3 regions of the Cupriavidus sp. 05L310 genome follow, and region 3 is predicted to be linked to each of the others. Evidence: predicted binding sites of a transcription regulator. Region 3 holds the regulator's gene; each other region holds the start of a gene.

The links. The regulator LexA, encoded in region 3, represses DNA repair genes until DNA is damaged. The targets are predictions, from matches to a motif close to ACTGTATNNNNATACAGT.
Region 1: a site for LexA is predicted at 4,369-4,386, ahead of recA (recombinase RecA). Genes of this name have one in related genera too.
Region 2: a site for LexA is predicted at 3,706-3,723, ahead of AC1DS6_RS12795 (CppA family protein). Genes of this name have one in related genera too.

What each region holds. Positions count from the first base shown of each region.
Region 1 covers NZ_JBFTOX010000034.1:59,491-69,630, forward strand. The annotation lists gene AC1DS6_RS24130 (MFS transporter) at 1-1,385, opposite strand, end outside; gene AC1DS6_RS24135 (DUF4212 domain-containing protein) at 1,643-1,960, opposite strand; gene AC1DS6_RS24140 (sensor histidine kinase N-terminal domain-containing protein) at 1,957-3,513, opposite strand; gene AC1DS6_RS24145 (response regulator) at 3,611-4,297, opposite strand; gene recA (recombinase RecA) at 4,608-5,675, shown strand; gene recX (recombination regulator RecX) at 5,814-6,281, shown strand; gene AC1DS6_RS24160 (DUF2889 domain-containing protein) at 6,582-7,256, shown strand; gene sucC (ADP-forming succinate--CoA ligase subunit beta) at 7,325-8,491, shown strand; gene sucD (succinate--CoA ligase subunit alpha) at 8,573-9,454, shown strand; gene AC1DS6_RS24175 (TerC family protein) at 9,760-10,140, shown strand, end outside.
Region 2 covers NZ_JBFTOX010000014.1:117,151-127,290, forward strand. The annotation lists gene AC1DS6_RS12780 (DsbA family protein) at 1-323, opposite strand, end outside; gene ppk1 (polyphosphate kinase 1) at 598-2,790, shown strand; partial or broken gene AC1DS6_RS12790 (helix-turn-helix domain-containing protein) at 2,983-3,148, shown strand; gene AC1DS6_RS12795 (CppA family protein) at 3,760-4,062, shown strand; gene AC1DS6_RS12800 (carboxymuconolactone decarboxylase family protein) at 4,117-4,908, opposite strand; gene AC1DS6_RS12805 (LysR family transcriptional regulator) at 5,051-5,992, shown strand; gene AC1DS6_RS12810 (LysR family transcriptional regulator) at 6,140-7,024, shown strand; gene AC1DS6_RS12815 (YbfB/YjiJ family MFS transporter) at 7,017-8,192, shown strand; gene AC1DS6_RS12820 (NAD(P)H-dependent flavin oxidoreductase) at 8,288-9,406, shown strand; gene AC1DS6_RS12825 (LysE family translocator) at 9,509-10,140, shown strand, end outside.
Region 3 covers NZ_JBFTOX010000067.1:43,590-53,729, forward strand. The annotation lists gene AC1DS6_RS35495 (PhoH family protein) at 1-743, shown strand, start outside; gene AC1DS6_RS35500 (hypothetical protein) at 956-1,393, shown strand; gene AC1DS6_RS35505 (C40 family peptidase) at 1,465-2,124, shown strand; gene AC1DS6_RS35510 (inorganic phosphate transporter) at 2,213-3,223, opposite strand; gene AC1DS6_RS35515 (DUF47 domain-containing protein) at 3,237-3,863, opposite strand; gene AC1DS6_RS35520 (replicative DNA helicase) at 4,075-5,466, opposite strand; gene rplI (50S ribosomal protein L9) at 5,706-6,158, opposite strand; gene rpsR (30S ribosomal protein S18) at 6,190-6,468, opposite strand; gene priB (primosomal replication protein N) at 6,472-6,771, opposite strand; gene rpsF (30S ribosomal protein S6) at 6,846-7,220, opposite strand; gene AC1DS6_RS35545 (asparaginase) at 7,322-8,320, opposite strand; gene lexA (transcriptional repressor LexA) at 8,545-9,201, shown strand; gene AC1DS6_RS35555 (hypothetical protein) at 9,311-9,478, shown strand; tRNA gene AC1DS6_RS35560 (tRNA-His) at 9,648-9,723, shown strand; gene AC1DS6_RS35565 (hypothetical protein) at 9,922-10,140, opposite strand, start outside.

The sequences.
Region 1 (10,140 bases), on a different contig from region 3:
TGCGCGGGGTCCGCCTTGGTCGGGTAGCCGGCCGAGGCCATCGATTCGCCCACCTGCTTCTTGAACGCGGCGATCTGTTTCTTGCTGGCGTCGTCGAAGCTGTGGCCCGCCGGTACCAGTGCGGCGTTGAAGGAGGCAATCTCCTTGTCGCCGATCTTCACCGATGCCACCGTGCCGGCCGGGGCTTCCACGACTTCATAGCTGGCAGAGGCTTGTGCCAGGGTCCGCTTGACGATGTCGCAGGAGCTGCGGAAATCGATTTCGCGGGCGATCGGGCTGCCCTGGAAGGAGCATTGCTTCGGATCAGCGGTCACCACGATCTGGGCGCTTTGCTGCGCGCGTTCCAGCGCCGGGTTGGCGTAGTGGGTGAGGGCCTTGAACAGCGGGAAGTAGGTCAGCATCGCCAGCGCGCAGCCGGCCATGATGATCCACTTGCGGCCAACCTTGTCCGACAGCGAGCCGAAGAAGATGAAGAAGGGCGTGCCGATCACCAGGGCGCCCGCGATCAGCAGGTTGGCGGTGGTGGCGTCGACCTTCAGCACCTGGGTCAGGAAGAACAGCGAGTAGAACTGGCCCGTGTACCAGACCACGGCCTGGCCGGCGGTCAGGCCCACCAGCGCCAGGATCACGATCTTCAGGTTGCGCCACTGGCCGAACGACTCGGTCAGCGGTGCCTTGGAGGTCTTGCCCTCGGCCTTCATTTTCTGGAAGGCGGGCGATTCGCTCATCGACAGGCGGATATACACCGATACGCCGAGCAGCAGGATCGAAACGAGGAACGGAATGCGCCAGCCCCATACGTCGAAGTTCGGACCGGTCAGGTTGCGGCACACCAGGATCACGATCAGCGACAGGAACAGGCCGAGCGTGGCGGTGGTCTGGATCCAGGCCGTGTACGCGCCGCGCTTGCCGTGCGGCGCGTGCTCGGCCACATAGGTGGCAGCACCGCCGTACTCGCCGCCGAGCGCGAGGCCCTGTAGCATGCGCAGCCCGATCAGGATGATCGGGGCGGCCCAGCCAATGGTGTTGAAGCCCGGCAACAGGCCCACGATGAAGGTCGAGACCCCCATGATCAGGATTGTCACCAGGAAGGTGTACTTGCGCCCGATCATGTCACCCAGGCGGCCGAATACCAGCGCGCCGAACGGGCGCACGATAAAGCCAGCGGCAAAGGCGAGCAGCGCGAAGATGAAGGCCGCGGTCGGATCCAGCCCGGCGAAGAACTGCTTGGCGATGATGGCCGCCAGCGAACCGTAAAGGTAAAAGTCGTACCACTCGAACACCGTGCCGAGCGAGGAGGCAAAAATCACCTTCCTCTCTTCGGCGGTCATTGCCGAGCTCTGGGCGCTGCTTCCGGGCACCGCCACGTTCTGTGCATTAGCCATTGTCTCCTCCGTTTGTGATCGGAATCTTTCGGGGCCGCATGCGCGCTCCAGCTCTAGCACGCACGATTACCTCCGAAGTTGCAATGGATTGTGGGTGGTGAAACTTACTGCGTTCTGACAATTTCCGCGCCGTACGCCGCAAAGTGCTCGGGGTATACGCTAGGCAAAAAACGGGCTTGGCATTGCTGCGCCGCGACGCGCGCGGCCGCGGAAAATCGCACCGGAACCAGTGTTAAGGGGCGCGTCTGTATTTCTTGCTATGCAGCATCGTCATGCTGCCGGGCGGGCGCGCCACCGTTGTCGGCATCTTCGTCATTGTCGCGGTTCATGCGCCAGGCATATAGCGCCGCCATCAGGACGTAGACGACCAGCGCCCCCTGCGCGCCGACCCAGAAGGAGAAGGGCCAGCCGAAGAAATCGAAGCGCAGCTCGCGGGCGAACCAGGCCACGCCGAAGGTGACCACGAACCAGATCGACAGCAGCACGGCGATCCAGCGCAGGTTGCGATGCCAGGCGCGCCGTTCGGACTGGTCGGCCTGGTCGCGCCCGCCGCGTGTGTGATCGGGATCGTTCATGCTGGCTCCAGGATGGAGGGCCGGCGCAGCGTAATGCGGAAGCAGGCGCCGGCCAGGCGCGGCTCCGTCTGGTAGACGTGGTCGAGAATGCTGACGTCGCCGCCATGCTGCTGCACGATCTCTCGCACGATGGCCAGGCCCAGGCCACTGCCCTGGGTCTTGGTGCCGAGTACGCGGTAGAACCGCTCCATCACGCGCTCGCGTTCGGACACCGGGATGCCGGGCCCGGTGTCTTCCACTTCGAGATACGCGAAAGGCTCGAATGCATCGGCGCTGACCCGCACGGTAGCGTGGCCATCCGCGGGCGTGTAGCGGATGGCGTTGTCGATCAGGTTGTTGAGCATCTCCGTCAGCATCAGGCGGTTGCCTTGCACCATCACGGGGTGGTCGTCGGCATCCACGCCCAGATCGATGCGGCGCGCCCAGGCCTGCGGCAACCAGTCCTTGACCACTTCGCGCGCCAGGGCGGCCAGATCAAGCGGCGCCATGTTGCCCGCGCCGGCCAGGTTTTCCATGCGTGCCAGCGACAGCAGCTGCGTCACCATGTGGGCGGCGCGCTCCGAGCTGCCGGCGATCTGCGCCAGCGATTTGCGCAGTTCCTCCGGCGACTGTTCGCGCTGCGCCAGTTCCGCCTGCATGCGCAGCCCGGCCAGCGGCGTTTTCATCTGGTGGGCGGCATCGGCGATAAAGCGCTTTTGCGTCTGCACGGAAACGTCGAGCCGCGCCAGCAGGTCGTTGAACGAGGCCACCAGCGGCGTGATTTCCTGCGGTGCGGCGTGTTCGTCGATGGGGCTGGTGTCACCGGGATTGCGTGCGCGGATGCGCTGCTGGATCGCGGTCAGCGGGGCCAGCCCGCGCGTCAGGCCGAACCACACCAGCACCACCGCCAGCGGCAGGATCACGAACTGCGGCAGGATCACGCCCTTGATGATTTCGTTGGCCAGGCGCGCGCGCTTGTCGAGGGTTTCGCCAACCTGCACCAACACCGGCTGCGCGTCGCCGCCCTGCTCGAGATCGACATAGGTGTAGGCCACGCGCACGTCGTTGCCCGCGATGCGGTCGTCGCGCAGCGAGACCAGCCCGGCATGGCCGCGGTCGTCTTCGCCTGGCAGCGGCATGTCGTTGTCGCCGGCGACGAATTCGCCATGCGTGCCCACCACCTGGTAGTAGATATTGTCGGTTTCATCGGCGCGCAGGATCTCGCGCGCGGACAGCGGCAGTTGCAGCGTGACGCGCCCGTTGACCTCGCGCACCTGCTGCGAGAGCACAATGGCGCTGGCTTCCAGCGAGCGGTCGAAAGGGCCGTTGGCGATCGATTTTGCCACCAGGTAAGTCACCGCAATGCTCATCGGCCACAGCAGGAGCAGCGGCGCCAGCATCCAGTCCAGGATCTCGCCGAACAGCGAGCGCGGCGACGGGTGGCCGGCGCTGTCTTCAAGGTGTGGCAGGGCCCCGGCCAGCGCTTCGTCGCTGACGATCTCGTCAGGCGCGGAGGGAGGAGGGGCGGCGCGCGCGGGCCGCTGGCGCCGCCGGGGCAGTCGCAGCAGGCTCATTGGGAAAAGGTGTGGCAGGGCCTGGCGGCGTGGCCGGCAGGCAATGAAGCAAGGATGGCGCGGGTTCTGTTGCTGATTCCGATTCTAATGGCGACTCCTAGTCGTGCGCCACGGCGGCCTGGAATTTCTCCAGGCAGTAGCCCAGCCCGCGTACCGTGGCAATGCGGATGCCACCCACCTCGATCTTCTTGCGCAGCCGGTGCACGTAGACTTCGATGGCGTTGTTGCTGACTTCCTCGCCCCATTCGCACAGGTGGTCGACCAGCTGCTCCTTCGACACCAGCCGCCCGGTGCGGGTGAGCAGGATCTCCAGCAATCCCACTTCGCGCGCCGAGAGATCCAGCATCTGATCGTTCAGGTAGGCGATGCGGCCGACCTGGTCGAAGGCGAGCGGGCCGTGGTGGGTCAGCGTGGCGCCGCCGCCCGTGCCGCGCCGCACCAGCGCGCGCACCCGCGCTTCCAGCTCCGAGAGCGCGAAGGGCTTGGCCATGTAGTCGTCGGCGCCCAGGTCCAGGCCCTTGACACGTTCGTCAACGCCATCGGCCGCGGTCAGGATCAGCACCGGCAGCATGGCGCCGCGCGTGCGCAGCCGCTTGAGCACTTCCAGCCCCGGCATGCGCGGCAGGCCGAGATCGAGGATCAGCAGGTCGAAGGTCTGGGTCGACAGCGCGGAATCGGCTTCGACCCCGCTGGCCACATGGTCGACGGCATAGCCCGAGTGACGTAGCGAGCGCGTCAGGCCATCTGCCAGCACATCGTCATCTTCGGCGATCAGAATACGCATGGTTGTCTCCACCCTGGCCCGGCTGTGTCGCCCCTTTCCATCAAATGACGCGGGCGGGACTTGCCAAGCATACTGTTTTTTTATACAGTACCCGCTTATGCCGGTCGCATTCGATTTGTCTCCGATGCAAACCGGGCTTTACCGAATTTGTACTGGTTTTTTACCGAACGTTCGCCCCAATGTTTGCCCCTGCTGCCAGGTTCATCGTCATCAGGAGTTCGCGGCGCGGCGCGGGCTGGGCGGTTGCCCGAAAAAAGCGGGTGGCGCGCCACATGCGGCCTATTTATACACCATTGACGGAAGGACGACCATGGATGACGGCAAGAAGGCGAGTGCTGGCGTAAGCGCCGAAAAGCAGAAGGCGCTGGCGGCCGCGCTGGCCCAGATCGAGAAGCAGTTCGGCAAGGGCTCGATCATGAAAATGGGCGATGCCGAAGTCGAGCAGGATATCCAGGTCGTGTCCACCGGCTCGCTGGGCCTGGACATCGCGCTGGGCGTTGGCGGCCTGCCGCGCGGCCGCGTGGTGGAAATCTACGGTCCGGAATCCTCGGGCAAGACCACCCTGACGCTGCAGGTCGTGGCCGAGATGCAGAAGCTGGGCGGCACCTGCGCCTTTATCGACGCCGAGCATGCGCTCGACGTCAACTACGCCAGCAAGCTGGGCGTGGCGGTTGGCGATCTGCTGATCTCCCAGCCGGACACCGGCGAGCAGGCCCTGGAAATCACCGATGCGCTGGTGCGCTCGGGCTCGGTCGACCTGATCGTGATCGACTCGGTGGCGGCCCTGGTGCCCAAGGCCGAAATCGAAGGCGAGATGGGCGATTCGCTGCCTGGCCTGCAGGCCCGCCTGATGAGCCAGGCGTTGCGCAAGCTGACCGGCACCATCAAGCGCACCAACTGCCTGGTGATCTTCATCAACCAGATCCGCATGAAGATCGGCGTGATGTTCGGTTCGCCCGAAACCACCACCGGCGGCAATGCGCTGAAGTTCTACGCCTCGGTGCGCCTGGATATCCGCCGCATCGGCTCGATCAAGAAGGGCGACGAGGTGATCGGCAACGAAACCAAGGTCAAGGTGGTCAAGAACAAGGTCTCGCCGCCGTTCCGCGAAGCCTTCTTCGACATCCTGTATGGCCAGGGCATCTCGCGCCAGGGCGAAATCATCGACCTGGGCGTGGACGCCAAGATCGTCGAGAAGTCCGGCGCCTGGTACAGCTACAAGGGCGAGAAGATCGGCCAGGGCAAGGACAACGCGCGTGAATACCTGCGCGAAAATCCCGATATCGCCGACGAGATCGAAAACAAGGTGCGCGAATCGCTGGGCGTGGTGCTGATGAATGGCACGCCGGCCGCCGCTGTGGCCACCGCCGAAGACTGAGCTTCGCCGGCCGGGGCGCTCCCGGCCGCGAACCCCGCCCGGGGCGGCACGCGCAGCGACGCGCGCCGCCCCGGTTTGCGTTTTTGAAGCGCATTTTCACAGCTCGATGTCGAGCTCACACTGCCGAGCTCCATCCTCATGGCCACCCGTCCCCCTCTTTCCCTGAAGGCCCGCGCCGTAGGCTACCTGTCGCGGCGCGAGCACAGCCGGGCGGAGCTGGCACGCAAGCTGGCCCCGCACGCCGAATCGCCCGAAGCCCTTGAGCAATTGCTGGATGCGCTGGAGCGCGAGAACTGGCTGTCCAACGAGCGCTTCGTCGATAGCCTGGTGCACCGGCGCGCCAGCCGCTATGGCGCCGCCCGCGTCATGCAGGAAGCCCGCACCCACCAGCTCGGCGGCGAACAGCTCGCCGACCTGCAGGAGCGCCTGCGCGGCTCCGAACTGGAGCGTGGCCGCGCGGTCTGGCAGAAGCGTTTCGGCACGCCACCCGCCACGCCCGAGGAAAAGGCCAGGCAGATCCGCTTTCTGGTGGCGCGCGGTTTTTCCCGCTCGGTGGTGAGCCAGGTGATCAAGGGGGCGGATGAGTGGCTGGACGGCAGCGATTGATGCCGTGGGCGGACCTGCCGGATCGCGGTCCGAAGTGATGCCGCGATGGCGTCTTGCACCGGCGCGGTGCGCATACCTGTTTTGCCAGTAGGCGTATTCCGCGCTGACCGCATGTGATCCGGGCACCGGTTCAGTCCCGCGCATCCGCGCATTTTGACGCTCCACAGCGCTTGCCCGTCACACGACAATTCCCGGCAACAGCCCTGGGTGCAGTTTGTTCCCGGCCAAAGTTGTCCGGCATGTTAAAATCCTGCGGTTTTCCGGCCCAGCCGTCCTTTTCTCCCGCTCCTGCCTGGTGTTATGCCGCTTTCCCCGCCCGTCAATCGCGCCCTGCGCCACCGCCGTGCCATCACGGCCGAGGCCTATCTTAGGGACGATGGCCTATGGGATATCGAAGCGCGCCTGACCGACACCAAGCCCCGCGAGATCCCGCTTGCCGGTGGTGGCGTGCGCCCGTTGGGCGAGCCGCTGCATGATTTGTGGCTGCGCATCACCATTGACCTGCGCATGAACGTCGTGGACGCCGACGCCTGTTCCGACTGGGTACCGTATCCCGGCCAGTGCGACACCATCGGCCCGGCCTATCGCAAGCTGATCGGCCTGAACCTGATGAAGGGTTTCCGCAAGGCGGTGAAAGAGCGCCTGTCCGGCGTGTCGGGCTGCACCCACCTGACCGAGCTGGCCGGCGTGCTGCCGACCACCGCGATCCAGGCCTTTGCCGGCGACGTGTTCAATATCCGTGACGCCGGCACCGAAGACACCAATCCCGAACCGCCTTACCAGTTGCACGGCTGCCATGCCCTGCATTTCGAAGGTGAGGTGGTGCGCCAGTTTTACCCGCGCTGGTATGGTCACCAGCCAAAGCCGAGGATCAAGACCGAAGGGTCGCCGATCCCGGCGGCGCAACCTTCGGAGGCGCTCGCCGCCACCGATGGCGGCGCCACGTCCCGCAGGCCTACCGGCACCTCTGGCTAAGCCAGGCCGGCCTGCTATCCGCCGAGATTCCATCTCCACTTTTTACGCCTACCCGAAAGGAAACACGCATGAATATCCATGAGTACCAAGGCAAGGAAATCCTGCGCAAATACAATGTGCCGGTTCCGCGCGGCATCCCCGCGTTCTCGGTCGATGAGGCCCTGAAGGCTGCTGAACAACTGGGCGGCCCGGTATGGGTCGTCAAAGCGCAGATCCACGCGGGCGGCCGCGGCAAGGGTGGCGGCGTGAAGGTGGCCAAGAGCATCGACGAGGTCAAGACCTACGCCAGCAACATCCTGGGCATGACGCTGGTCACGCACCAGACCGGCCCGGAAGGCAAGAAGGTCAACCGCCTGCTGATCGAAGAAGGCGCGGACATCAAGAAGGAACTGTACGTCAGCCTGGTCGTCGATCGCGTTTCGCAAAAGGTGGCCCTGATGGCCTCCAGCGAAGGCGGCATGGACATCGAAGAAGTCGCTGCCCACAGCCCGGAAAAGATCCACACGCTGATCATCGATCCGTCGGCCGGCCTGCTCGACGCGGACGCTGACGACATCGCCCGCAAGATCGGCGTGCCCGACGCAAGCGTGGCGCAAGCCCGCCAGGCCCTGCAAGGCCTGTACAAGGCATTCTGGGACACGGACGCCTCGCTGGCTGAAATCAACCCGCTGATCCTGACCGGCGACGGCAAGGTGATCGCGCTCGACGCCAAGTTCAACTTCGACTCCAACGCCCTGTTCCGTCACCCGGAAATCGTCGCTTACCGCGACCTGGACGAAGAAGATCCGGCTGAAATCGAAGCTTCGAAGTTCGACCTGGCCTACATCTCGCTGGACGGCAATATCGGCTGCCTGGTGAACGGCGCCGGCTTGGCCATGGCCACCATGGACACCATCAAGTTGTTCGGCGGCGAGCCGGCCAACTTCCTCGACGTGGGCGGCGGTGCCACCACCGAGAAGGTGACCGAAGCCTTCAAGCTGATGCTCAAGAACCCGAACCTGAAGGCCATCCTGGTCAACATCTTCGGCGGCATCATGCGTTGCGACGTGATCGCCGAAGGCGTGATCGCTGCATCCAAGGCCGTGTCGCTGTCCGTGCCGCTGGTCGTGCGCATGAAGGGTACCAACGAAGAGATCGGCAAGAAGATGCTGGCCGACTCGGGCCTGCCCATCATCGCGGCCGACACCATGGAAGAAGCCGCCCAGAAGGTCGTGGCCGCTGCCGCGGGCAAGTAAGCCAGACGCGAACACGAACGCCAGCAGCGCGCCGGGGCCAGGCCTTCGCGCGCTGCTTTGAGCCAAGCAAAGGATTACAGCATGTCGATTCTGATCAATAAAGACACCAAGGTCATCACCCAGGGCATCACCGGTAAGACCGGCCAGTTCCACACCCGTGGCTGCCGCGACTACGCCAACGGCAAGAACTGCTTCGTTGCCGGCGTGAACCCGAAGAAAGCCGGCGAAGACTTCGAAGGCATTCCCATCTACGCCAGCGTCAAGGATGCCAAGGCATCGACGGGCGCCACCGTTTCCGTGATCTACGTGCCGCCCGCCGGCGCCGCTGCCGCGATCTGGGAAGCCGTTGACGCTGACCTGGACCTGGTGGTCTGCATCACCGAAGGCATCCCCGTGCGCGACATGATGGAGCTCAAGGACAAGATGGTGAAGGGCAACAAGAAGACCTTGCTGCTCGGACCCAACTGCCCGGGCCTGATCACGCCTGATGAAATCAAGATCGGCATCATGCCGGGCCACATCCACCGCAAGGGCCGCATCGGCGTGGTGTCGCGCTCGGGCACGCTGACCTATGAAGCGGTGGGTCAGCTGACCGCGCTGGGCATGGGCCAGTCGTCGGCAGTGGGCATTGGTGGCGACCCCATCAACGGCCTGAAGCACATCGACATCATGAAGATGTTCAACGACGATCCCGAAACGGACGCCGTGGTCATGATCGGCGAAATCGGTGGCCCGGACGAAGCCAACGCGGCTTACTGGATCAAGGAAAACATGAAGAAGCCGGTGGTTGGCTTTATCGCTGGCGTGACCGCGCCTCCGGGCAAGCGCATGGGCCACGCCGGCGCGCTGATCTCGGGCGGTGCCGACACGGCGCAAGCCAAGCTGGAAATCATGGAAGCCTGCGGTATCAAGGTCACCAAGAATCCGTCGGAAATGGCTCGCCTGCTCAAGTCGATCCTGTAATACCGAACAGCAGCTTTTCCGCCCGCGGGCGGGAGAGATTGCCGGAGCCGGTGCGGCTGCATGACTGCAACCGCACATCGGACCTCGATGCCCCCGCCTCCGTGCGGGGGCATCTCATTCTGGAGCGCCAGTCACCTAGGGTATCTCCGGAGGCGCGCGACATGCCGATTGAAACCGAATCGAAAGCTTGATACGGTAAATCTTCATGTCTGAAGACTCAGACATCCGAAATTCCGTAAGCACCGGTGATAATCGGTACATATGTGGCGTTCGAATCATAATTTAGAAACTCGAGGAGCTTTACCGTGGAACTGCTGTCCTCCACTGCGTTCTGGATCGCGTTGGGATCCATCATCCTGACCAACATCGTGCTCTCCGGCGACAACGCCGTGGTGATCGCACTGGCCTCCCGCAACCTGCCGCCCGCCCAGCAGAAGAAAGCCATCTTCTGGGGCAGTGCCGCCGCCATCATCATGCGTGTGGTGCTGACGGTGGCCGCGGTCAAGCTGCTGAGCCTGCCTTACCTGAAGATCGTCGGCGCCTTGCTGCTGGTCTACATCGGCGTGCAGCTGCTGACCGGCGAAGACGACGAGGACGGCCACGACGCCAAGGACAATATCTGGTCCGCGATCCGCACCATCCTGATCGCCGACCTGGTGATGTCGCTCGACAACGTGGTGGCCGTG
Region 2 (10,140 bases), on a different contig from region 3:
ACGGCGAGCAGGTTGCCCTGCCCGGCGAGGATGCGCGCGGTGACGACCGCCCGGCACACCGGCTCCGTGTCGTAGACGAAATCTTCGCGCGCCAGCAGGCCTTCGCGGTTGAATGGCATGCCGCTGGCTTGCTCGACCCGAGCCCAGTGTTGCAGGCGCACATTCCTTGCCGCGTCGTCCATGATGTCCGTGGCCCCCGCGCGCAGGCCCCCGACCACCACGCCCAGCGGCAGATCCGGGAAACGCGCCACCAGCGCGGACAATTCCTTGCCGAAGCCGTAACACCACGAGCACATCGGGTCCGCAACGTAGATCAGTTCCATTTGGATTCCAGGATTTGACTTTCCAGGTAGCGAATCGCGTGAAGCGGACAATGCGCGCTGCAGCGTTGCCATGCAGGGCTCCATCATGCATGTGAGCGCCCTTGGCCGCAATCCACTTCCGCTGCACGGGAAGAGAACATGGAACAAATCTTGCGTATGCGCTTTTGCCATTCCCGCCGGCGACTGGAAGAAATGTGCGGTGTTTCGCCCACAGTTCCACTCCTCAATCGCCGCGCGGCGCGGTAATATCTATCCAACAGGCCATCGGCGCGCGATGGCCCATTCCAAAGAAGGATTCAAGCGCATCATGGAAGAAGGCTCGGCTGCTCCACTAGAGATCGCCCCTTCCCTCCCTCTCGCACCAAGTGATGTTCGCGGCGTTCCGTCGGACTTCCTTGCCAGCGCGAGCGCCAACATCGGCGCCAACGCGCTGCAGCTCTTCCTGAATCGAGAAGCGAGCCAGCTGGAGTTCAACCGGCGCGTGCTCGCCCAGGCGGAGAATTGCGACATCCCGTTGCTGGAGCGCTTGCGCTTCCTATGCATCTTCAGCAGCAACCTCGACGAGTTCTTCGAGATCCGCGTTGCCGGCCTCAAGGAACAGATCAAGCTGCAGGCGATCGCCAGCGGGCCGGACGGGCTGGACACGCGGCAGGTCTATGCGCTGGTCAGCGCACGCACGCATAAGCTGGTCGCGGAGCAATACCACCTGTTCAATGATGTGCTGATTCCCGAGCTGGACCGGCAGGAAATCCGCTTCCTGCGCCGGCCGCACTGGACGCCGGAACAGGCCGAATGGATTCGCGCCTTTTTCTTCCGCGAGTTGATGCCCGTGCTGACCCCCATCGGCCTCGATCCCGCGCATCCCTTCCCGCGAGTGCTCAACAAGAGCCTGAACTTCGCGGTGGAACTCGAAGGCAAGGACGCCTTCGGCCGGGAGGCTGGCGCGGCCATCGTACAAGCGCCCCGCTCCCTGCCCCGCGTGATCCTCCTGCCGGAAGAGATCTCCGGCTGCAAACACGGCTTTGTGTTCCTGTCTTCCATCCTGCATGCCCACGTCTGCGAACTGTTTCCCGGCATGTATGTGCGCGGCTGCTACCAGTTCCGGGTCACCCGCAACAGCGAACTGTTCGTCGACGAGGAAGAAATCAAGAACCTGCGCGATGCGCTGCAGGGCGAACTGCCACAGCGGCATTTCGGCGATGCGGTACGGCTTGAGGTCGCGGACAACTGCTCCGACGAGATGACCAGGTTCCTGCAGAACCAGTTCGGGCTGGAGGACACCGAGGTGTTTTCCGTGAATGGCCCGGTCAACCTCGTGCGGCTGCTGCCGGTGCCCGACAGCGTGGACCGCGAGGACCTGAAATATCCGCCATGCCGGCCAGGCTTGCCGAAGGCGCTGCAGGGCCAGCCGGACATGTTCCGCGCCATCCGCGACGGCGATATCCTGCTGCACCATCCGTACCAGTCGTTTGCCCCGGTGGTGGATTTCATCCGCCAGGCCGCTGAAGACCCCGATGTGATGGCCATCAAGCAGACTGTGTACCGCGCCGGCAACGACTCGGCGCTGCTGCAGGCACTGATCGGCGCCGCGCGCAGGGGCAAGGAAGTCAGCGTGGTGGTGGAACTGCTGGCCCGCTTCGACGAGGAGGCCAACATCAACTGGGCGGCGCAACTGGAAGAAGCCGGTGCCCATGTGGTGTACGGCGTGGTCGGCTACAAGTCGCATGCCAAGATGGCCATGGTGGTGCGGCGCGAAGGAAAAAAACTCAGGCGTTACGCGCATCTCTCCACAGGCAACTACCACTCGCAGACCGCCAGGAATTTCACGGACTTCGGCTTGTTCACGTGCAAGGAAGCCATGGTCGAGGATGTGGCGAACGTGTTCTCCCAGCTGACCGGCCTGGGCCATCCCGGCACGCTTACCCACTTCTGGCAGGCGCCGTTCACCCTGCATTCGGCATTGCTCGACGCCATCCGCCGTGAGGGCAAGCACGCCAAGGCTGGCCGCAAGGGACTGATCATTGCCAAGATGAACGCCCTGATGGACCCGACTATCATCCAGGCGCTCTACCAGGCATCCTGCGACGGCGTGCGGATCGAACTCATCGTGCGCGGCGGCTGCGCCTTGCGGCCCGGCATACGCGGCCTGTCGGAGAATATCCGGGTGCGTTCGGTACTTGGCCAGTTCCTCGAACATGCGCGGATTTTCTACTTCTATAACGACAAGGCCGAGGACGTGCGGTTGTCCAGCGCCGACTGGATGGAACGCGACTTCTTCCGGCGCATCGAAGTGTGCTTCCCCGTGCTGGACAAATCGCTCAAGAAGCGCGTGATCGAGGAAGGCCTGAAGATCTACCTGAAGGACAACCGCGACACCTGGGAGATGGACTCGGATGGCAACTACCGCCGCCGCCGTGGCCGCCACCTGGTCTCTGCCCAGAGCGCACTGAGCGTCGCACTGGCGTGATGCCGCTGCCGGTCCGGCCGGCGCGCTGCGTCACATCCGCCGCCCGGCTCGTTGTGGGAGATCCTGACCACCGTTGCGTCCGGGCTGGCAAGCTGCGTCGGCGCACAGCCGGCAAGCAGAATGCCCGCCGCAATCCATGCGACGGCTGTGGTGGCTGCGGTGTTGTTGGTGGCGGTAGTGGTGGCGGTGTTCATGAAATCGCGCGAGCTCGCCCAGTACATCGGCATCACCGATGCCCAATCTCTCCCTGCTGAAATCCGGCAAGGTCAAAGGTATCCGTTTCGATACGCTGGAGAAAATCTGCGAGGCGCTGCAGTGCCAGCCGGGGGACCTGCTGGAGTACCGCGCCGATCCGCCGGAGGAGGACCAGGCATGGAAAACCCGCCAGCCGCGCCGGGCTAACTGCAAACAATTGTCGCGCCTGGCATCCGCATTTGCGCTGGTACGGCCAGCAGGCTGGCTTTGCGGCAAGTGCTGCGTCCAGCTCCCCCCAATCGAGTGATATCCCTGCGATAGTGATCTTGCGCATACTCGCACCTTCCCAAACCACTCGCCCCTAGACGGGCGCGGAGCGAGGTGCCTGTGCTCACCTTCATTTACTGCAGCTACGCGATTGCCTGCATCTTCGCGCTATGGCGGGCGGCCCGCTGGGTGGACAAACACCATCCGGCGCTGCGAGACACCCATGTGCCCAAACCGGGTGCGGACGCACCTCGCGAGGCCCCGGAAAGGAACCAGCAAGCTAGCCAGCGCCGCCGTCACGAGAAGCGGCCCGCCGGGCAGGCACGGGTGCCCCAACGTCCTGGCGCAAGCGCGGCTGCCTGCATGGTGCTGTAGCGCGCCCCGCGCTCTGCCAGGCGAATCTGCTCCGCCCGAAGCGGGCTGCCCGTATCTCATCCTTGAAAAACGCAGATTACTGTATATATTTACAGTAACTGTATGGATGAACAGTATTCACGGGAGCCCATCATGGAACACCTTGTCCGGGTACAGAACGAATACGACAGGCAGGTCCTGGCGTGGCTGCGCGCCCGCGTCGGCGATGCGGTGGTGCAAGCGGCCGCGCAGCGGCTGGCGGGAGAACGCAAGCCGTATCTCTCCACGATCTGCCGCAGCCTGAATATCGCGCCGCCGTCCCGGCGCACGCTGCGCGCCCAGTCCAGCCGCGCCAGCCGGGAGGTCGGGGACCGCTACCTTGCCTCGATCCGGCAACTGCTGGCGCGGCCGGCACCGGCGCGGTCCCCGCAGCCGCAGTCCGTCCGAGCTTGTTGAAGCCGTTCAAGCAGGCCGTGCCGAGGCCCGCACGGCGTTAGCGCGGCTCACCCGTCAATGCCGCTCCGGCGGGCGCTCCGCCAGCACCGCCCTGGCCGCCAGCGCGGCATTGATCGCGCGTGGAAAACCCGCATATGCCGCGAGATGAATGATGGCCTCCACCATTTGCTCACGCGAGCCACCCACGTTCAGCAAGCCGTGCATATGCACCTTGAGCTGTGGCGTGGCCGAGCCAATGGCTGCCAGCGCGGCCACGGTCACCAGTTCCCGCGAGACCAGGTCGAGGCCGGGCCGGGTATAGATATCGCCGAAGGCAAACTCGATGATGAAACGACCGAGGTCGGGCGCAATGTCCTCGAGCGAGGCAAGCACGCGCTCCCCCACTTCGCCGTCGATCTCGCGCAAGCGGGCAAGCCCCGCCTCGAAGCGCGATCCGCCCTGGTCCGGCGCGGGAGTGCCGGTATTCACGGCAACGCCCTGCTTCGCGAAGACTTCCCTTGCGGCGGCGATGCCGTTGAGCGCCGCGGGAAACCCGGCATACACCACGAGATGATTCATCAGTTCGACCAGTTCGACCGGCGTGCAACCGGCATGCAGCGCCCCGGCCAGATGGAACCTGAGCTGTGGCTCAAGCCCGCCCATGGCCGCAAGCGCCGCGACGGTGACGAGTTGCCGGTGCCTCCGGTCGAGTCCTGGGCGCGGGTAGATCTCGCCGTAGACGAAACCGATCGCCAGGCTGGCCAGGTCAGGGGCGATGTCACGCAAGGCTTCGACCAGGGACGGCTCGTCCGTCTGTTCGATGGCGGAAAGTTGGGCGCGGCCAAGTGTCATGGTCTGCGTATTCATGCGGTTTCCTTTTTTTGATTCGCATCGGGAGGTCCTGGCGGCGCGGTGCCGTCGGCAGGACAGTGAGGCAAGCTTAGCGAGCGCGTTCGCGCGCCGCCAATGCCTTCGGCGTGATACCTTTGGCGTATCACAAGGACATCCGATGCAAAGCCGCCTGGAACTCTGGCAGTTGAACTATTTCGTGGCCGTCGCGGACGAACTGAGCTTTCGCCGCGCGGCGGAACGGCTGTCGATCACGCAGCCTCCGCTGACGCGGCAGATCCAGGCGCTGGAGGAAACCATCGGTGCGCGCCTGTTCGAGCGGGATCGCAATGGCGTAGCACTGACGCCCGCGGGCAGCCGCCTGCTGCCCGAGGCGCGCGAGCTGCTCGCCAGCGCCGATGCCCTGCTCGCCCGAGCCCGGCAGCGCGCCACGCGCAACCACGGCCTGCGGCTGGGCATCACCACCGTGTTCGATGCCGCCCTGTTCACCTGGCTCGCGCCGGCATTGCAGGCACAGGCGCCGGAGATCAGGCTGCTGCAGAAACGCCAGATATCGCAGCAATCGATTGCCGACCTGCGCCGTGGCGCGCTCGACGCGGCGCTGATCGGCCTGCCGTCCGCCACCGGCGAACTGGCGGTGGAACACTTGTTCGACGACCCGCTGGTGGTGGCGTTGCCGGCCGCGCACCGGCTCGCCAGGCGCAAGCGCATCTCACTGCCGGAACTGCAAGCCGATCCGTTGTTCTGGGGCCAGCGGCGGCTGAATCCCGCCTACTTCGACCACTACGAGGCCGTCTTCCGCGCGCTGGACTATGCACCGCAGCGAGTGCAGGAACCGGCGGACCACCATGTGCTGCTGGGCCTGATCGCCGATGGGCAGGGCGTGGCGCTGGTGCCTTCCTCGCTGCAGGCGATGGCGCGCGCCGGTGTGGTCTACAAGGAACTCAAGGAGCAGGCAGACCTGCGGATCGGCGTGGCCGTGGTCTATGCCGCCAGCAATCCGGCCCCCGCGCTGCCGCTGCTCCTGGAAACCCTGCGCGCCCGCTACCGTCCTGCGCCGGCTGCCTCCCCAGGCCGCAAGCGCCCGGCCACGCGCCGCTGAGCGCCAAGGCTGGCCGCCAGCCCTCGGGACCTTCCCGGCGCGTCCACCCTGCCAGCATCAGGGATTTCTTGACTTATTCATCCCCATCAATGATAGTTATCCTGAATACATTCTCTTTTTGAGAACAAACTTAGTGAAAGGATTGCCGTGGACCTGGCCGAACTTGAGATCTTCCGGGCCGTTGCGCTGGAGGAAAGCGTGACCCGGGCCGCCAAGGCCCTGGACCGCGTGCAATCGAACGTGACCACCCGCGTCAAGCAGCTTGAGGAGGAACTGGGCGTCGCCTTGTTCCTGCGCGACAGCAAGCGCATGACGCTGACGCCCGAGGGCCAGCGTTTCCTGGGCTATACCGAGCGGCTGCTGGCGCTCGCCGAGGAAGCCCGGCAATCGATGCGCGGCGATGTGCCCTCCGGCACGCTGCGCGTGGGCTCCATGGAAAGCTCGGCCGCCAGCCGCCTGCCCCGGCCACTGGCGCGCTACCACGGCAAGTGGCCGGATGTGCGGATCGAGATCCAGACCGGCACCACGCAGGCCCTGGTCGATTCCCTGCTGGCGCATCGCATCGATTGCGCCTTGGTGGCCCATCCGTCGGAAGGCGCGCCGGATGCACTCGACATGGACGTACTCGGCCCCGGCCTGGAAGGCACCTTCCTGTTTTCCGAAGAACTCCTGCTGGTGCTGCCGCCCAGCCATCCGCCGGTGCGCACGCCACAAGACATCACCCTGCGCAGCCTGGCCACGTTCGCGCGTGGCTGCACCTATCGCATGTGCGCCGAAGCCTGGCTTGCCAGCGGCAAAGGCCCGCAGCTGGCGCTGAATGTGCTGGAACTGGCTTCGTACCACGCCATCCTTGCCTGCGTGACGGCGGGATCGGCAGTGGCCATCCTGCCAAGATCGCTGCTGGCGCTCCACCCCGGCGCGGCGAACCTGCAGACCGTGCCGGTACGTACGGCGCACACCTTCCTGGTGCGCCGTACGGGCTTCATGACCTCGGCTTACGCGGCCTTCTTGCAGGAGTTGCAGCATGGCTAGGATCCAGCCGGTCCCCGCGAGCGGGGACGCCGCCCTGCGCCAGAGGATGGCGCCGTGGATGCCATCGCTTGCCGCCGCGCTGGTGCTTGCGGTCGGCATGGGCTTCGGGCGTTTCGCCTTCACCGGCATGTATCCGCTGATGGTGCGCGACGGCTTGCTGAGCGTCAGCGCCGGCTCGCTGGCGGCATCCGCGAACTATGCGGGCTACCTGGCCGGCGCCCTTGCCGTCACCCGCATGCCGGAACGCGCGGCACCGCAACTCTGCCGCATCGCCCTGCTCGGTACGGCCGTATGCCTGCTGGTGCTGGCACTGCCCGCCGCGCCGTGGTTCTTTATCGCGGTGCGCTTCCTGGCCGGCGTTCTCAGCGCGATCGCACTGATCAGCGCCTCCGTCTGGCTGTTCCATGTGGTCGGCCATCCGCATGGCGCACCGCTGTTATTCTCGGGCGTCGGCGCCGGCATCCTGCTCTCCGCCGAACTGATCGCCGCCGGCAACCTCGCCGGCTGGCATAGCCCGTTGCTGTGGATTGCGATTGGCGGCGGTGCCGCCGTACTGGCCTTGCTGGCCTGGCCACAGCTTGGCAGCCACCGCCCGGCGGTGCCCGATGCCGCCGGGGCCGGCGCTGCCCTGGCCCATGCCAATGGCCCCGGGCCATGGCCGCTCGTGGTCAGCTACGGTCTCGCGGGATTCGGCTATATCGTCACCGCCACCTACCTGCCGCTGTTCGTGCGCGATGCGCTCGGTCACATCGACCCGATCCATATCTGGGCCGCCTTCGGCCTTGGCGCGGCACCTTCCTGTTTTCTCTGGCATGCGCTGCACGGCCGCCTTGGCACGCGGCGCGCGCTCGCGCTCAACCTGCTGGTGCAGGCAGCGGGCGTGATCCTGCCCGCGCTCAGCCATTCGCCGGTGGCCTACCTGGCCAGCGCCCTGCTGGTGGGCGGCACCTTCGTGGGCACGGTGACCATCGCCATGCCGGCGGCAAAACGCGTGGCCCATCGCGTGAAGTTCAACCTGCTGGCCATCATGACCGCTGCCTATGGCGTGGGCCAGATCGCCGGCCCGCTGGTGTCCGATGCGCTGATGGCGCACAGCCATAGCTTCAGCGGCCCCCTTGCCGCTGCCGCGGTCGCATTGCTGGCCTCGACCGCCGCGTGCTTTCTCTGAAGGCCATGCCATTGCATACCCGCTCCGCTGGCTACCTCCACGCGTAGCCTGAGCGCACACCGCACAGATCCAACCTCTCTAGAAGGAGCCTGCAAATGAACACCCCCACCCAAGCCACGCAGCCACGCACGCTGCTAGCCCGGCTCGGCATCGCTACCCCCATCATCCAGGCACCGATGGCCGGCGTTGGCACGCCGGCGCTGGCCGCGGCGGTATCGAATGCCGGTGGCCTCGGCTCGCTTGGCGTCGGCGCCACGGATGCCGACGGCGCCCGCAAGGCCATCCGCGAGACCCGCGCACTGACGGACAAGCCGTTCAACGTCAACCTGTTCTGCCACGCTCCCGCCGTCGCCAATCCTGCACGCGAAGCGCAATGGCTGGCCTACCTGGCGCCGAGCTTCGCCGAGTTCGGCGCCACGCCACCGGCATCGCTGCGCGAGATCTACAAGAGCTTTGTTGCCGACGACGCCATGTACGCGATGCTGCTGGAGGAGCGGCCGGCGGTGGTGAGTTTCCATTTCGGCTTGCCGGCTCAGGCCTGGATCGACGCACTGCATGAGGCCGGCATCTTCCTGATGGCCACGGCCACCCATCTCGCCGAAGCGCGGCAGATCGCCGATGCGCGCATCGACGCTATCGTGGCGCAGGGCGTGGAAGCTGGCGGCCACCGTGGCACGTTCAAGACCGAGGGGCATGACGAAGGGCTTGGCACCATGGCCCTGGTGCGCCTTCTGGTCCGCAACACTGCCCTGCCGGTGGTCGCCGCCGGCGGCATCATGGACGGCGCCGGCATTGCCGCCGCGCTGGCTCTGGGTGCGCAGGCAGCGCAACTGGGCACGGCATTCGTCGTCGCCCCGGAAACCGCGGCCGACGCGCCTTACCGGGCCGCGCTGCTGGCAAGCGAGCCGTCCCCCACGACGCTGACCCGCTCCATCTCCGGCCGCCGAGCGCGCGGCTTCGTGAACCGCCTCACCAAACTGGGCGAGGCGCCGGACTGCCCGCCGATTCCCGATTACCCCATCACCTACGATGCCGGCAAGGCGCTGCACGCGGCTGCCAAGGCATGCGGCAATGCCGAGTTTGCGGCGCAATGGGCCGGCCAGGCCGCGCAACTGTCGCGCGCCTTGCCGGCAACCGAACTGATGGCGGTACTGCGCGCGGAACTGGCGGAGGCCATTGGAGGGCTGAGCCGGATGGCGTCCGGCGGCGACTGAACGGGAGGAACGCTGAGGGCGGGCGTCTTGCTGCTAACATGGCGCATCGGCATCGTGCCGGCCCGCGGCGCAGCTCCCATCCCTTCCCGACAAGACAGACGCATGGACGCATTCACATCGACACTGGCCATTGGCGGCGCACTGGCGCTTGGCGCTGTCAGCCCCGGCCCGAGCTTCGTCATGGTGGCCCGTGCCGCCATTGCCCGTTCGCGCGCGGATGCGCTCCACATGGCGCTTGGCATGGGGCTGGGCGGCGTGGTGTTTGCCGCGGCCGCGCTGCTCGGGCTCAAGCTCCTGCTGGCGGCGGTGCCGTGGCTCTACATGGCGATGAAGGTGGGCGGCGGCCTTTATCTTGTCTACCTGGGCGCGCGCATCTGGCGCGGCGCCAGCGAGCCCCTTGCGATGGCTGCCGGTTCGCAGGCCGCCAACGGCGCACAAGCGCCGGGACGCGGCCGCGCCCTGCTGAGCGGATTCGCCACGCAACTGAGCAACCCCAAGACGGCAGTCGTCTACGCCAGCGTCTTTGCCGCGTTGCTGCCGGCCGAGGTGCCGGCGTCCCTGCTGCTCGCGCTGCCGGTGATGGTCTTTGCGATCGAGGCCGGCTGGTACGCCATCGTGGCGGTGGCGTTGTCGTCGGCGGCGCCGCGCGCCTTCTACCTGCGCTTCAAGCTCTGGCTCGACCGCGCCGCCGGCGGCGTGATGGCGCTGCTCGGCATCCGGCTGATCACCTCGCT
Region 3 (10,140 bases):
GCCTGCCGCTGTACGCCCAGGTCAAGGAAATCAACGGCAAGACAGCGCTGCTGCAGACGCTCAAGGATTACACGCACCACAAGAACAATGTGTGGAGCGTGACCGCGCGCAACCGCGAGCAGAACTTCGCACTCAACCTGCTGATGCATCCGGAGATCGACTTCGTCACGCTGCTGGGCCAGGCCGGTACCGGCAAGACCTTGCTGGCGCTGGCCGCGGGCCTGGAGCAGGTGCTCGACCAGAAGCTGTACAACGAGATCATCGTCACCCGCGCCACCGTGCCGGTCGGCGAGGACATCGGCTTCCTGCCGGGCACCGAGGAAGAAAAGATGCAGCCCTGGATGGGCGCCTTCGACGACAACCTGGAAGTGCTGCAAAAGAGCGACGACAGTGCCGGCGAGTGGGGCCGCGCCGCCACCCAGGAACTGATCCGCTCGCGCATCAAGGTCAAGAGCATGAACTTCATGCGCGGACGCACCTTCGTCAACAAGTTCGTCATCATCGATGAGGCGCAGAACCTGACGCCAAAGCAGATGAAGACGCTGGTAACGCGTGCCGGCCCCGGCACCAAGATCATCTGCCTGGGCAATATCGCGCAGATCGACACGCCTTACCTGACCGAAGGCTCGTCCGGTCTCACTTACGTGGTAGACCGGTTCAAGGGGTGGAGCCACAGTGGCCATGTCACGCTGGCGCGCGGCGAACGCTCGCGCCTGGCCGATCATGCCGCGGACGTCCTGTAAAGGCCACCGACCGGAAGCCCATGTAGGACCATACCCGGCAGATTTGTCTGCCGGCTTGGCCTAGCATCAAAGCATCCGGAGCGCCCGCCATATCGGCACCTCGCGTGCCGGCGAATGGCGGGCGCTTTTTTTGCCCCCTCCGGCTTGTTGAATCGATGGAGACATTGATGGACAACCACCTGCACCACCATCTGGCTTGCGCCCGCAAGTACATGCCCCTACAGCTATCACGACCATTGCGGCCATTGCGGCCATTGCGCCTGGCACTCGCCGGCAGCATCGTGATTGCCGCATTTTCATGGCTATCGGCTCCCGCGCTGGCTGCCGACGAAATGGTGATCCGCACCATGGGCCCGGTCAGCTATGTTTGCGGCGGTATCGCCGCGGACGAACAGCAACAACTGGCCGCGCAACAAAAGAACTTCAATATGGGCGTCCTGTTCACCCAGGGCGAGCGCGGCGAATATGTCGCCGATGTGGCCGTACGCATGACGCGAGAAGGCCACGAAGTGGCCAGCTTCACGGCATCGGGCCCGAAGTGCCTGATAAAGGCCCCGCAAGGCAGCTACAATATCGAAGCGACTTATAAGGGTCAGGCCAAGTCGATAACCGTCAGTACTGGCACATACAACGCACAGTTGCGCTGGTAGGCCCACGGGCGGCAGCTTCGCTGCCTGCCCGCCACTGGCGCGGCACCTGACCCGGGACCGGACCGAGAAGGATGCCACCGCGCCAGATAGCCCATACCGGAAGACCCGCGCCTTTGCTGGCCGGCGTCTTCGACAGCGCCCGCCTGCCCGCGCTTTGCACCGCTGCGCTGCTGCTTGCCGCCTGCGCCTCTGCTCCGCCGACGCGGCCCGGCGCCCAGTCCCGGGCATCGGCCCCGCCCATGGTCGATCCCAGCGCCGGGCTCGAAGAAGTGTCCATCCAGGCCATGTCCCTGGTTGGCACGCCCTATCGCTACGGCGGCAATACGCCTGACTCCGGCTTCGACTGCAGCGGCCTGGTGCGCTATGTCGTGCTGCGCGCCGCCAACGTCAACTTGCCGCGCACCACCGAAGCCATGGGCGATCGCGGAGTCGCGCTGGAGCGCAGCCAGGTGGCATCGGGCGACCTGGTTTTCTTCAATACCACGGGCCGCGCCAATTCGCATGTCGGCATCTATGTCGGGCAGAACCGCTTTGTCCATGCACCCTCCACCGGCGGCACGGTGCGCCTTGAGGACATGAGCAAATCCTATTGGGCCTCCCGCTACAACGGTGCCCGACGGGTCGCGACAGGGTTTACGCCGCCGCCGGCTGCCTCACCGGCGCCGCAGCCATCGGTTGTGCCGCCGGTGCCGGTGGACGACGACCCCATCGCCGCATTCGCCAATCGCTGACGGCATACGCTCTCCCGCACCGCAACAAACAAAAAGCCAGGCATTGCGCCTGGCTTTTTGCATTCTTGTCGAAGAGGTGTCCGATCGCTCAGAGCACGTGCCGGCCGATCCACCACGCGATGGCTGCCATGAAGGCAGAAGCCGGAATGGTCAGCACCCAGGCCCAGACGATGTTGCCCGCCACGCCCCAGCGCACCGCCGACATCTTCTGCACCGAACCCACGCCGACGATGGCGCCCGTGATGGTGTGCGTGGTCGACACCGGCACGCCCAGCGCCGAAGCGATGAACAGCGTGATCGCGCCACCGGTCTCCGCGCAAAAGCCGCCTACCGGCTTGAGCTTGGTAATCTTCTGGCCCATGGTACGCACGATGCGCCAGCCACCGAACATGGTACCCATGCCGATCGCCACGTAGCAGGAAACGATGACCCAGACCGGCGGCTCCGCGCCGCCCTGCGCCACGTGACCGCTGGCGATCAGCAACATCCAGATGATGCCGATGGTCTTTTGCGCGTCATTGCCTCCGTGGCCCAGGCTGTAGAGCGAGGCCGAGATCAGCTGCAGCCTGCGGAACCAGCGGTCCACCCGCGACGGCGGCGTGCGAAAGAACGTCCAGGCCACGATCACCATCATCAGCGAACCGAGCAGGAAACCCAGCAGCGGTGAGATCACGATAAAGGCCACGGTCTTGAGCAAGCCACCACCAACCAGCGCACCGGTGCCGCTCTTGGCCACCGCGGCGCCAACCAGGCCGCCGATCAGCGCGTGCGAGGACGACGAGGGAATGCCGTAGTACCAGGTGATCAGGTTCCAGGCAATGGCACCCATCAGGGCGCCGAAGATGACATAGTGATCGACAATATTGACGTCGATCGTGCCGGTTCCCACCGTGGCCGCCACCTTGAGGTGGAAGATAAAGATAGCCACCACGTTGCACATGGCGGCCATCGCCACCGCATGGTGCGGCTTGAGCACGCCCGTCGACACCACCGTGGCAATCGAGTTGGCGGCATCGTGGAAGCCGTTCATGAAATCGAACAGCAAGGCGAGCGCCACCAGCAGGGCGATCACCCACAAGCTCATTTGTATGGTCTGCATTCCGATGTGTGCCTCAGGCGTTTTCCAGGACGATGCCTTCGATGATGTTGGCAACGTCCTCGCACTTGTCGGTGATGGTTTCCAGTTGCTCGTAGATGGCCTTCAGCTTGATCAGGCGCTTGACGTCCGTCTCGTCGCGGAACAGCTTGGACATCGCCGCGCGCATTACGCGATCGGCCTCGGACTCGAGCTGGTCGATCTGCTGTGCCGTCTTCAGGATCGCGCTGGCATTGCTCATGTCTTCAAGCAGGCCGACCGCGATCTTGACCTGGTCGCAGCACTGCACGCAGATGGCGGCGAGCTTGCGCGCCTCGTCCGTCAGGCTGGTCACGTCGTACAGCGAGATGGTTTCCGCCACGTCTTCCATCAGGTCGAGGATATCGTCCATGGTGGTGATGAGCTTGTGAATCTCGTCGCGGTCCAGCGGCGTGATGAAGGTCTTGTGCAGCAGGTCGATCGTGTCGTGCGTAATGCGATCAGCCTTCTTTTCAGTGGCCTGCACGCGGCGCGCATGCGCCTCGGCATTGGGCAGATCGTTGACCAGCACCTCCAGCTCGCGGGCGGCGGTCACCGCGCAATCGGCATGCTGGTTGAAGTATTCGAAGAACTTGCCCTCGGTGGGCATGAATCGGCCGAACATGGAATGTTCCTTGTCGAAGCGCGGGGGCGCCGCGGGTTATTGCTGAATGAGGCAGGTACGCATTGCATGACAGCCGCCCTGGGGCGGCTGTCATCAAAACGCAATATTTTACAGGGTTGTGGAGCGAAGCCGGAGGACTTTGACAAGCGGCATGGACAATCCACCATCGCAGCCGAGCCACGATGCCCGGCAAGCCGCGCCAGGACAGGCTTCAGGTATCGTTATCGAAGAAAGCGGGGCCGCCGCTGAAGTTGTCAAACTTCGTGAATTGACCCAAGAAAGTCAGGCGCACGGTCCCGATGGGGCCGTTACGCTGTTTACCGATAATAATTTCGGCCGTGCCCTTGTCCTGCGAATCCGGGTTGTAGACCTCATCACGGTAAATAAACAGGATCACGTCGGCATCCTGTTCGATAGCGCCGGATTCACGCAAGTCGGACATCACCGGGCGCTTGTTGGGCCGCTGCTCAAGGCTTCGGTTCAGCTGCGAGAGCGCGATCACCGGACAGTTGAGTTCCTTGGCCAGCCCCTTGAGCGAACGCGAGATTTCCGAGATTTCGGTCGCGCGGTTTTCACCGCCGCCCGAACCCGACATCAACTGCAAATAGTCGATGATGATCAGGCCAAGCTGGCCGCACTGGCGCGCCAGCCGCCGCGAGCGGGCCCGCAGTTCCATCGAGCTCAGCGCCGGGGTTTCGTCGATGAACAACTGGGCATCGTTCATGCGCTGGATGGCATGTGTAAGCCGTGGCCAGTCCTCGTCGAGCAGGCGGCCGGTACGCAGGCGGTGCTGGTCCAGGCGGCCGACCGAGCCAAGCATACGCATGGCCAGCTGTGTGCCGGCCATTTCCATCGAGAACACCGCCACGGGCAGGCCCTGCTCCACCGCCACGTGCTCGCCGATATTCAGCGAGAAGGCGGTCTTACCCATCGAGGGGCGCCCGGCAACGATGATCAGGTCGCCCGCCTGCATGCCGCTGGTCATGCGGTCCAGATCGATGAATCCCGTCGGCACGCCCGTCACGTCGGTACTCGAGTCACGGTGGTACAACTCGTCGATGCGCTCCACCACCTGCGTCAGCAGCGGCTGGATCTCCTGGAAGCCCTTCTGCCCGCGCGAGCCCTCCTCGGCAATGGCGAACACCTTCGATTCGGCTTCGTCGAGCAGTTCCCGCACTTCGCGCCCCTTGGGGGCGAAGGCCGCACTGGCGATATCGTCGGCCGCGGTGACCAGCTTGCGCAGCACCGAACGCTCGCGCACGATTTCCGCATAGCGGCGGATATTGGCAGCACTAGGTGTGTTCTGCGCCAGCGAATTCAGATAGGCCAGCCCGCCCACCTCCTCCGCCTTGCCAGCGACCTGAAGCGTCTCGTAGACAGTGATGACGTCGGCGGGCTTGGTGGCGGCGATCAACCGGGAGATGCTCTGGAAGATCATCCGGTGATCGAAGCGGTAGAAGTCCGCTTCGGACAGGAAATCGGCGATACGGTCCCAGGCGGCATTGTCCAGCAGCAAGCCACCCAGCACCGATTGCTCGGCCTCGATGGAGTGCGGTGGAACCTTGAGATTATCTAGTTGGGGGTCTGCGACGGGCGCGTTCATGGGAAGGGATTATAACGGTCGCCGCCAGACAGCCGGGGGAGAATTCGCAGCCGGTTGTTACCGCGTCCGGCCAAGTGACGGCGGGACAACCAGCCCTGTGGCAATGATGCAAACGAGGGTAGCGGCCAAACAAAAAGGCAGGAGCAAAACGCTCCTGCCTTTTTGTTTGGTCAAGCCCGATACCGGCAACCGGCCCTGCCAGCCCAACAGGCAAGCGGGACCGGTAGCGAGATCAGTGCTTAGACGTGTTCGCCCAGGACGGAAACCGTCACGTCGACCAGCACGTCGGTATGCAGCGAAACGCTGACCGGATGGTCGCCGACGATCTTCAGCGGGCCATTCGGCAGGCGCACTTGCGCCTTCTCAACCTTGAAGCCTTGACCAGCCAGCGCTTCGGCGATGTCGGCGTTGGTGACGGAACCGAACAGGCGGCCGTCCACACCCGACTTCTGGGTGATTTGCACGGTCAGGCCGTTCAGCTTTTCGCCTTCGCCCTGGGCCGCGGCCAGCTTCTCGGCAGCTGCCTTTTCCAGTTCAGCGCGCTTGACTTCGAACTCGCTGATAGCGGTCTGGGTAGCACGGCGGGCCTTCTTGTTCGGGATCAGGAAGTTACGGGCATAGCCGTCCTTCACGCGAACGATGTCACCCAGGTTGCCCAGATTGATGACTTTCTCAAGCAGAATAATTTGCATCGTGTTTTCTCCTTAACGGACCTAGGGCCGATCAGTTCTTGTGCAGGTCGGTGTAAGGCATCAGCGCGAGGAAACGCGCGCGCTTGATAGCCGTATCGAGCTGACGCTGATAGTGCGCCTTGGTGCCGGTCAGGCGGGCGGGGGTAATCTTGCCGTTGTCGCCGATGAAATCCTTCAGGGTGTCCAGATCCTTGTAGTCGATCTGTTCCACGCCAGCCACGGTGAAGCGGCAGAAGCGCTTGCGCTTGAACAGCGGGTTTTGCTGCTGGAAGCGCTTCTTGTTCTTGTTGTCACGTTTGACGAATGCCATGATTCAATCCTTTTCGAATGCTTTACATCCAGTGATGTGAAAGACGAGAGCCTTGCTGTTGCGGTGCTTGCGGGCCAGGAATCCTTCGCAGTCGAGCATCGCGCCGAGCGGAGTCCGCTCAAGCCGCTGGCCGATCTGACCGATTCCCATGGCGGCGATGGCGAATTCCACCTGCCTGGGCGTTTGCGCCTCGACCGTCTCGCCCGCGTACTGCAAGATGCAGTTGACAACGGGGACCCCGGCCGGGGTGTAACGCAAGGCATCGCGTTCCGCGAGCGTTGCGCAGAGCCTTAGCTGGTTCAACGCACTCTCCCGCACCGATGCCCGCACTTGCCGCCGCGGCGTTCAACGCCCACGGCAACCACAACAGTCCGCACTTAGGCGGCCTGGACTTCGCTGGTCTGTTGCGCGGCCTTGCGGGCTTCTTCGCGCTGCACTTCCTTCATCATCGGGGACGGTGCGGTTTCGGCCTTCTTGGTCTGAACGATGAGGTGGCGCAGCACCGCGTCGTTGAACTTGAACGCGTGTTCGAGTTCAGCCAGGGTTTCCTTGCCGCATTCGATGTTCAGGCAAACGTAGTGAGCCTTGGCCAGCTTCTGGATCATGTAGGCCATCTGACGGCGGCCCCAGTCTTCCACACGGTGGATCTGGCCTTCCTGCGACGTGACCAGCGTCTTGTAACGCTCGATCATGGCCGGAACTTGTTCGCTCTGGTCCGGATGGACGATAAATACGATTTCGTAATGACGCATTGACGCTCCTTTTGGATAAGCCGCCCGGGCGCCATGTCCGGTGCAGCAAGGTTGGATAGCCTTAAAGTATAGCGTGCTTTTGCCTTTTGGAGCAAGCCGCCTTAGTTTTCGGCGAAGAGCGCCTGCAACGCAGCGGGATCCGCAGCCAGTCCGGGCGTTGTCGCCAGGGCCAGCATCAGGAGCACGCGCGCCTTATATGGATTGAGATCGCCTGCAGAAACGAAGGCACCTGAAGCCGGTCGTGGAGGTGCCGGCATTGCCACATGCCCTGCCCCGGTGCGCGAGCTACGCACCACGGCCACTCCCGCCCCGGCCGCGTCCACCAGCGCATCGACCAGCGACTGGTGAACCGACCCGTTGCCTGCGGCCGCCACGACCAGCCCCGCCACACCTGCCTGCGCCAAAGCATCCACCACCAACCGGCCGGGCTCCGCGTAACTAGCAATAATCTCCACCTGCGGCCACTTGCACGGCACGGCCCAGGCCCGGTCCGGCAACAGCCGGGGCGCACGGACAAATCGCACGAGGTCGTCCTGCACGAACCCGATCGGGCCAGCCAGCGGCGACACAAAAGCGTTGACCGCTGACGTATGTCCCTTCACCACATCCCGCCCGGCATGGATTTCCTGATTAATCACCAGTAGCACGCCCTTGCCCGCCGCCCCGGCGCTGGCAGCCACCCGTACCGCGTCCAGCAGGTTCAAGGGACCATCGGCCGACAGGGAGGTCGAAGGCCGCATCGCCGCCGTCAGCACCACCGGCACCGTGCCCACCCATGCCAGATGCAGCAGCATTGCCGTCTCCTCCAGCGTATCGGTGCCATGGGTAATCACAATGCCCGCCACATCGGCCTGCGCAGACCAGAACGCAACGCGTTCAACCAACCGGGCCCAGAGGACGAACGACATGTCCTTGCTATCCACCTGCGCCACCTGCTCCGCCTCGACGCGGGCCACGGCACCGAGCGCCGGCACAGCATCAAGCAGCGCCGTCACAGGCACCGTGGCCGCCTGGTACTTCGCGCTGCTGGCAGCACTGGATGAAGAACCGGCAATGGTGCCACCGGTAGCAAGCACGACGACACGAGGCAGGAGGGACATGGCGAGATAGAGATCGAAAGCCAGAAAGGTTAAGCAGCGAGCGAAAAATTAGGCTGCAAGTGCCGCGAATTGTAACGCCCAGGCTCACGCCGCACGGCGCGGCGAGCCTCGCCTGACGCACCTGTCGATGCGCAAACTCCCAAAATTCCGCTTGCACTTCACTCGATACTGTATAAAATCACAGCATACTGTTTAAACATACAGTGCTTTCCAACACGGCGACCATGGCGACCCTGACACCGCGACAGCAGCAGATTTTCGATCTGATTCGCAGCAGCCTCCAGCACACGGGCTTTCCGCCCACACGCGCCGAGATCGCCGCCAAGTTCGGCTTCTCATCGCCCAATGCTGCCGAGGAACACCTGAGGGCTCTGGCCCGCAAGGGCGTAATCGAACTCACCCCCGGCGCCTCGCGCGGCATCCGGCTCAAGGTTTCGCGCAGCGACTCAGAACTACCAGACCAATTCTCGCTGCCAATGGCCGGCGTGATGCAACTGACGCTGCCCCTGGTCGGGCGCGTCGCGGCCGGTAGCCCGATCCTTGCCGCAGAACACATCGATCGCCAATACCAGGTCGACGCTTCGGTGTTCGACGTGCAACCTGACTACCTGCTCCGGGTACGTGGCCTGAGCATGCGGGACGCCGGCATCCTCGATGGCGATCTGCTTGCGGTCAAGCGTGCCAGCGAGGCCCCGAACGGCAAGATCGTCGTTGCGCGACTGGGAGACGACGTCACCGTCAAACGCCTCAACCGCCGCGGCGACTCGATCGAACTCATTGCCGAGAATCCCGATTTCCCCAGCATCATCGTGCGCCCCGGCCGCGAAGAATTCTCTCTGGAAGGTATCGCCGTCGGCTTGATCCGACCCAGCGGCTTCTGACGAGTGCGGCTGAGGCGGGCAAGCCCGTATCACGCCGACGCCCGATTGTGCCAACGCCGCCCGCTAGTCGGGCACCGCTAACTGTTGTTGCAAGTCACCAGGTGTAGCCATGCTGCCAGCCAACCGCCTCTCCGCCCGCCGCCCCGTCAAGCCCGTACCATTCCGCCAATCCAAAGGCGTGCGTATCTACCAGGGTGCGCAACGACGCACCATGGTGGGCAGCATGGCAGCCATCTGCCGCATGCTTGAGCTGGAGGAGTCGGCCAAGCTTTCATAGGTGGGTTACGGCAGCACTCACTTGCGCGCGTCGCGGTAACCGACCTAACCGGCTGAAATCGCATAAGGCAGCGCAGAGAAAAAATTTGTGCAGAGTGCTAGCCATCCGCCTTTTGGTATTGTATGATCTTGTTCTTCGTTGCTCAGCAGCCAGCTGAGCAACCTCTACGGTGGCTGTAGCTCAGTTGGTAGAGTCCAGGATTGTGATTCCTGTCGTCGTGGGTTCGAGTCCCATCAGCCACCCCAAGAATTTGCCCTGCAAAACAGCGCCTTAACCAAGGCGCTGTTTTCATTTGTGCATCCCAAAGCCGGGTTCCATTCCCGCCATCCTCCCACGGTGGGAATACTTGCAACCGCCGGTGTCAGCACCACCGGCTCGATCTAGCCTGCTTCAGCATACCCCTCCCCCGTTTCTTCCACGCAGCGACCTCTCCCATCCCTTAGCTAGTCCGCAAGAGGGAATCCAAATTCGCCGCGCTCCAGATCTCGTTCAAATGCGACTGTCCACGAAATGCCGGTAGCTGCGGGATAGACTTGGACGTCTCCGCCCACTCGGGCGACAGTGATTTTCCGGGGGATATGACTCGCCCCGCTGCCTCGCGAAATGCCCTCTTCCTCGCTCACCTCGAAGTCTTCTCGAACAAATCCATGCCGCGCGCAGGC